DNA from 3 places in the Acidovorax sp. DW039 genome. Region 1 is predicted to be linked to each of the others. Evidence: predicted binding sites of a transcription regulator. Region 1 holds the regulator's gene; each other region holds the start of a gene.
What was found. Region 1 encodes FNR, which switches genes on or off when oxygen is low (the NO sensors DNR and NnrR bind a similar motif). Its sites were predicted from a motif close to TTGATNNNNATCAA; they were not measured.
Positions count from the first base shown of each region.

Region 2: a site for FNR is predicted at 1,078-1,091, ahead of AACH87_RS08255 (FeoA family protein). Genes of this name have one in related genera too.
Region 3: a site for FNR is predicted at 940-953, ahead of AACH87_RS01135 (universal stress protein). Genes of this name have one in related genera too.

Region 1 covers NZ_AP029019.1:3,035,201-3,037,463, reverse strand. Annotated here, with positions in the region: gene ccoG (cytochrome c oxidase accessory protein CcoG) at 1-119, shown strand, start outside; gene AACH87_RS13535 (FixH family protein) at 165-440, shown strand; gene AACH87_RS13530 (hypothetical protein) at 508-801, shown strand; gene fnr (fumarate/nitrate reduction transcriptional regulator Fnr) at 883-1,605, opposite strand; gene hemN (oxygen-independent coproporphyrinogen III oxidase) at 1,795-2,263, shown strand, end outside.
Region 2 covers NZ_AP029019.1:1,841,738-1,844,000, reverse strand. Annotated here, with positions in the region: gene AACH87_RS08260 (ferrous iron transporter B) at 1-664, opposite strand, end outside; gene AACH87_RS08255 (FeoA family protein) at 679-1,014, opposite strand; gene AACH87_RS08250 (hypothetical protein) at 1,193-1,501, shown strand; gene AACH87_RS08245 (YrhB domain-containing protein) at 1,535-1,807, shown strand; gene kynB (arylformamidase) at 1,992-2,263, shown strand, end outside.
Region 3 covers NZ_AP029019.1:254,535-256,797, reverse strand. Annotated here, with positions in the region: gene AACH87_RS01140 (metallophosphoesterase) at 31-879, shown strand; gene AACH87_RS01135 (universal stress protein) at 1,006-1,428, shown strand; gene AACH87_RS01130 (fasciclin domain-containing protein) at 1,624-2,079, shown strand; gene AACH87_RS01125 (fasciclin domain-containing protein) at 2,126-2,263, shown strand, end outside.

The DNA of each region.
Region 1 (2,263 bases):
TGCGGCTCCAGGTGCCTTATGGCTCTGCCTCGCCCGGCTCCCATCCGATCACGGTAGAGATTGGTGCTGAAAGTGGTGCCCACGTGGCAGAGAAAACAGTATTTTTGGTTCCCAGGTAAGCAGCGGAGCTTAGGCTTGCAAGCCTGAATGTGAAGGAGATGAATATGTCAGCAGTTTCTTCGGCAGCCCCTTCGGGTTCGGCACCTTGGTGGAAGTTTGGCCACGTCTGGCTCGTGCTGGCAGGGCCAGCATTGGTGGTCGTTGCCGGGTTTGTTACGCTGTGGATTGCCATGTCCAGGCCCGATCCGGTGGTGGCAGAGGACTACTACCAGCAAGGCATCGATATCAACAAGACGCTGGAGAAGGCAGACCCCAGCATGTTGCCTGCCGTGAAGGGCCGAAACCACGCGCTAACCCCCTTGAAGGACCAGCCGCGCTGAGTTAAGTTGGTCCCGATGCTCTTTGTGAAGAGCTCAGCCTGAAGCCAAGCAGCAAGGAGACAGAACGATGTGGACGCAACGCCTGATGTGGATTGCATGGCCCGCCTTCCTGGTGGCGGGCGGCCTGGAGATGCTGGTATTTGCCTTGGTGGACCCGGAGGATCTGCACTGGTTTGGTCACCCTCTGGGGCTGTCGCGCAGTGGTGTTTACACGGTCGTTTTTTTTGCGTTCTGGATACTCACCATGGTTTCCAGTGCGTTGACGACACTGCTGGCCATGTCGCCGTTTGAATTGAATCGCTGCCCTGTACCTGAGCACGATCGCCCGGACGACTGCCGCAAGACGCCTTCCTGCTCTTGATAACAAAAATCCCTTCCGCGTTGCGATAACGGGGAAGGGATTGTGTGTTGAACGCAGCTGGTTACTGCTCCGTCAGTGGGCCTAGTGGCAGGCCTGCTGGTTGTTGACAATGCGTCGCAAGGCGTCGGTGTCGAGAATCCTGACGTGACGCTGTCGCACTTCCACAGTGCCTTCTTCCACAAATTTGGAGAAAGTGCGGCTGACAGTTTCAAGCTTCAAACCCAGATAGCTGCCAATCTCTTCACGCGTCATGCGCAGCACCAGTTCAGACTGGGAAAACCCGCGCGCATGCAGGCGCTGCACCAGATTCAGCAAAAAGGCCGCAAGGCGCTCTTCAGCACGCATGCTGCCCAGCAGCAGCATTACCCCGTGTTCGCGAACGATTTCGCGGCTCATGATCTTGTGGACGTGGTGCTGCAGGGCAGTCACTTCGCGCGACAGCTCTTCAATGCGGTCAAACGGCATGACGCACACTTCAGCGTCTTCCAGTGCCACGGCATCGCAGGTGTGGTGTTCATTCACGATGCCATCGAGACCAATGATTTCACCAGCCATCTGGAACCCGGTCACCTGATCGCGGCCATCTTCCGTCGCCACGCAGGTTTTGAAAAAGCCCGTGCGAATGGCATACAGCGATGTGAACGCCTCACCATTGCGAAAAAGGGTGCCGCCACGCTTGACCTTGCGGCGCACTGCGACCACCTCGTCGATGCGCTGGAGCTGTTCTTCGTTCAGGCCGACAGGCATACAAAGTTCTCGCAGATTGCAGTTTGAGCAAGCGACTTTGATGGTGAGCGGATTCATGGCACAGATACCTGGATGTAGTTCGGACATATCGTGCCCGACGAGGGAGGCCGGCATGCCTCGGTCTGCGAGTAGTAGCAGATGATATGCATCAAATTGTCGCTCCAGTGGAGATCGTTTCACTTGATGCAGGTCAAGGACGCAAAAAGAAGGCTGCGGCACAGTAAGCCAGTACGCAAGGATATCCCCATGACCGCAGTAACCCCAGAACTACTCACCCGGTTTGATGTGCCGGGCCCCCGATACACCTCCTACCCCACGGCGGACCGTTTCGTGGAGGCTTTCGGGCAGGAGGACTACACGCTGGCCCTCGCACAGCGGGGGCTGGGTACCGGTGCCAAGGCGATGCCACTGTCTTTGTATGTGCACATTCCTTTTTGCGAGTCGCTATGCTACTACTGCGCCTGCAACAAGATCATTACCAAACACCATGATCGCGCCGATGTTTATCTGCGGTACCTGAGCCGGGAAATTGACCTGCACACGGCCCAGTGTGGTGTAGGGCAGGTGGTCAGCCAGCTGCATCTGGGGGGCGGCACTCCAACGTTCCTTTCCGACGTTGGGCTGCGTGAGTTGATGTCCATGCTCAAGCGCAGCTTTACCCTTGCGCCAGGCGGTGAGTATTCGATTGAGGTGGACCCCCGCACTGTCAACGCCG
Region 2 (2,263 bases), 1.2 Mb from region 1:
GCACAGCCAGCTCCATCAGGCGGTGCACCTGCTGGTGGGTGCGGCTGACCTGGGTTTGCGCATCCAGGGCCGATGCGTCCAGCGCCACAGCCTCTTCCGCAGGCACGACAGGCGCTTTCAATGACTGCGCGGCAGGCGAATCGAGCCAGGCCAGCAGCTCCTGCGCGCCATCGCCCCGCACCCCCACCGTGGCGAGCACCGGAATGCCCAGCTCACGCGAGAGCACCTCCCGGTCAATCTGAATGCCCTGGCGCTCGGCCATGTCGCTCATGTTCAGCACCAGCACCATGGGCAGGCCCAAGGCCCGTGCCTCCAGCACTAGGCGCAGGTTCAGCCGCAGGTGGGTGGCATCGGTCACGCACACCAGCAAATCGGGCAAGGCCTCGCCAGGGCGGCGGCCCCGCACGATGTCGCGGGTGATGGCCTCGTCCAGGCTGTGCGCGTGCAGGCTGTAGGCACCGGGCAAATCCAGCACCCGCACCTTGCGGCCACTGGCCGTGTGCAACGTGCCCTCTTTGCGCTCCACCGTCACGCCAGCATAGTTGGCCACCTTCTGGCGCGCGCCGGTCAGCAGGTTGAACAGCGCCGTCTTGCCGCAATTGGGGTTGCCCAGCAGCGCCACACGCTGCAAATCACCGGCGGAACTGGCGGCACCGCCCCCCATATTCACCGCCGCGCTCATGCCAGCACCTGCACTTGCACCATGGCCGCTTCTTGCTGGCGCAGGGCAAACGTGGCCTGCCCCACCCGCACGGCCAGCGGGTCGCCCCCCCAGGCACCCCGGGCCAGCACTTGCACGGCCTCACCGGGCACAAAACCAATCTCCAGCAGGCGCAGCAAGGTGCTGTGCTCCCGCCCGTCGCGGGCGGGCACCAGTCCAGTGACCAAGGCGGGGGTTCGGGGCTTCAGCCCGTTCAGGCTCAAGGCAGCATGGGGCACCGAGGCTGCGGCCAATGGGGCGGCTGGTGCGCTGGGGTGCAGGGCAGCGGCGGCACCCTCTTGCATGGTTTTCATGGCGGGACTGTGTTCGTGCAAATGAGTTTGGTTCTCATTTTACGATTGGAGTTCCGCAGGCGGTTGATTCAGGTCAGAGGGGATGGGAGGGTGGATTGTTTTGGCTGGCTTTTGGAGGTAAGGGATGCGTCCGCAAAGGAAGTGCTATCGGCCAGATAGCGGACATTTGATTGCACCCATGATGACACCTGAAATCGATGCAGTTATCACGCTTTTTCCTTCTCACGCGGGTGGTAGACAGCACGCGATTACTGGTGAGTACCGAGGAGTTCTAAGTCTTTCAGAAGATGAAGCGTATTCCATGAGGATTACAGTTCCCCATCAGGTTGAATTCCGGCCCGGACACACCTTGACGGTCGGCGCTCAATTCCTGTTCCCAGGGATGGCGTTGCCTCGATTCCCTATCGATGCGACGTTTCGAGTGTGGGAGGGCGGCATCGTCGGCCACGGTCGCATTGTCAGAATTCACGACCGGGTGTCTCCGTGAGACAGTTTCCAGCAAGAAGAGGGACATTCCAAAATGACTATCACCCGTGATGCAGCAACAGCGTTGGCGCGCGAACAGATTGAAAAACTGCAGCGGGATGCAGGCTGTGCTCTATCCATACGGCCGGAACTCACTACGGAAACTCCAAATGGATGGGTGTTCTTCTACAACTCGGAAGAGTTCATTTCTACGCGTGTGCCGTCGGCAGCACTCGCGGGCAACGGTCCAATCTTCGTCAATCCTGATGGCGAAGTTCACCTGCTTGTTGCGCACTTGAGTTGGGAAGAGCAGGTCGTAAACCTTTAGGTCCGCTTGGGGCCCAAAGCAGCTATTGAGCCCCCCATTCCCAGGATGCGCAGCTACAGACAACACCGCCCAAGCAGCCATCCCGCTCCCCGTCAACCACCCCACGCAAACCCCACCCTAAAAATCTCCCACTGTTGGAAATAACCGACACCACAAAAAATCCAGGCCATTACCTTCACGTCCCATGCAAAAGCTTTGGGACATTTCCCCCCCCGTTCACACAGGCAGCCCGGTGTTTCCGGGCGATACGCCTTTTAGCCAGCAGTGGTGCGCCACCATTGGCCCCGGCTGTCCGGTCAATGTCAGTGCCATCACGCTCTCGCCCCACGTGGGCGCGCATGCCGATGCGCCGCTGCATTACGACGCAAGCGGCGCGAGCATTGGGGCCGTGGCGCTGGAGGCGTTTCTGGGCTCCTGCCGCGTCATCCACGCCATTGGCTGCGGGCCGCTGATCGA
Region 3 (2,263 bases), 2.1 Mb from region 1:
GGTGCCAGAGGCTGCGCCTACACTGCCCGCATGAAGATTCAGCTGTTGTCCGACCTGCACCTGGAGGCCCATCCCCAATTCCAAGCCCAGCCTGCCCCAGACGCCGATGTGCTCGTACTGGCAGGAGACATTGGCTCATACCAGCAGGGTGGGCAGCTGACCGATGGCGACTTTGGTCTGGCCCAGTTTTCACCCTTGCCACAGTGGGGTGCATGGCCAACGCCTGTGGTCTTCGTGCCCGGCAACCATGAATACGATGCCCAGGACTTCGACGAAGCACACCTTCGCCTGCAGCGCACCTGTGACAAGCTGGGCATTGCCTGGCTGGAACGTGAAATGCTGGTGCTGAACGGTGTGCGATTTGTGGGCACGACCCTGTGGAGCGACTTTGATGCACTGGCCGACCATGAAAACGCCCAGGACCTGAGCCGCCGCCTGCGTCTGCGGGACAAGGCCTTTCGCGCCGCCAATTTTTACCTGCGCAAAACCGGGGGCACGCGTGCCGGTAAGCCCTTTCTGGCAGAGCCTATGCGCGAGCAGGCGCTGATATGCCAACAGTGGTTGCGCAGTGCGCTGACCCAACCCTTTGATGGGCCTACGGTGGCCGTTACCCACTTCGCCCCCAGCCTGCGCAGTGCGGATCCACGCTATGGTCTGGTGCCCGGCACAGCGGGCTTTTGCAATGCATTGGACGCGCTTTTGCCCCATGCCCGGCTGTGGCTGCACGGGCATTTGCATGCCCCCAGCGACTACATCGTGCAGGGCCATGACGCACAGACCCAGCAGCCCTGGCAATGCCGTGTGGTCGCCAATCCGCTGGGCTATGCCCGCAAAGGAGAGCAGGAGAGCTTCCGGAGCCAGCTTTGCATCCCCGTATGATCAGTGGGCACCCTGCGGGCGTCGCCCGTGTGGATACCGCCCCAGCGCAAGACGAAAAACATGACCCAGGTCAAGACAACAACCGGCTGCGCGCATTAGTCTGAACACATCAACCTGGAGCACACCATGAACATTCTGCTTGCTGTCGACGGCAGCGCTTTCACCAAGAAAATGCTGGCCTACCTGGCTACCCATGAAGACCTGCTGGGCCCCAACCACAGCTACACCGTGCTGACGGTGCAAGCGCCCCTGCCCACCCGTGCGCGTGCCGCTCTGGGCAAGGAAGTGGTAGACAACTACCACACCGAAGAAGCCGACAAGATCATGGCCCCGGTGGCCAAGTTCCTGGGCCGGCACGGCGTGGAACCCAAGCGCATGTTCAAGGTCGGCGCCGTGGGCGAAACCATTGCCAAGGTGGCCGATTCCGGCAAGTTCGACCTGCTGGTGATGGGGTCTCACGGTCACGGTGCCCTGGCTACCTTGGTCGTCGGCTCGGTCACAACCCAGGTGCTGGCCCATTGCAAGGTGCCCGTGCTGATCGTGCGCTGATCCGCCACCGACCGCCCCACCATCCAAGCCCCGCTCTGCGGGGCTTTTTATTTGCCAGAGCGAAGTCCCACCTTAGAAAATTACCGAACGGTATTAATAAAAACCATTTGGTTTACTTTGGAACCAATTGGTTATAGATTTCGCCTGCGCCCATCCTGGCGTTTCATTTCCGTCCCTTACAGAGAGGAGCGTCCCATGAAGAAGACCTTGATTGCATTGGCACTGACGGCAGGTGCCACATGCGCAGCATTGGCACAGGACATCGTGGATACCGCCGTGAAAGCCGGCAATTTCAAAACCCTGGTTGCCGCAGTTCAGGCGGCAGGCCTGGTGGACACACTCAAGGGTCCAGGCCCCTACACGGTGTTTGCACCATCGGATGAAGCTTTTACCAAGATTCCCAAAGCCACTCTGGATGGGCTGCTGGCCGACAAGGCAGCGCTGACCAAGGTACTGACCTATCACGTTGTTCCAGGCAAGGTCATGGCCAAGGATGTGAGTGCCGGCAAGGTGAAGACCGTGCAAGGTCAGGAATTGACAGTCACCACCAGCTCGGGGGTGATGGTCAACCAGTCCAAGGTGGTAGCCACCGACGTCGCTGCCAGCAACGGGGTGATCCATGTGATCGACACCGTGCTCATGCCCCAGTAAGCACGGGGCCACTGCCAGCACCGTCCACCAAGCAAGGAGAACTCCCATGCATCCCATCATGAATCGCCGCACAGTGCTCATGGCCACTGCCCTGGGTGCAAGCACCACGCTGCTGCAGGCCTGCGGCGGGGGCGATGACGAGCCCCAGCGCAACATCGTTGAAATCGCACAGTCCAACCCCGAC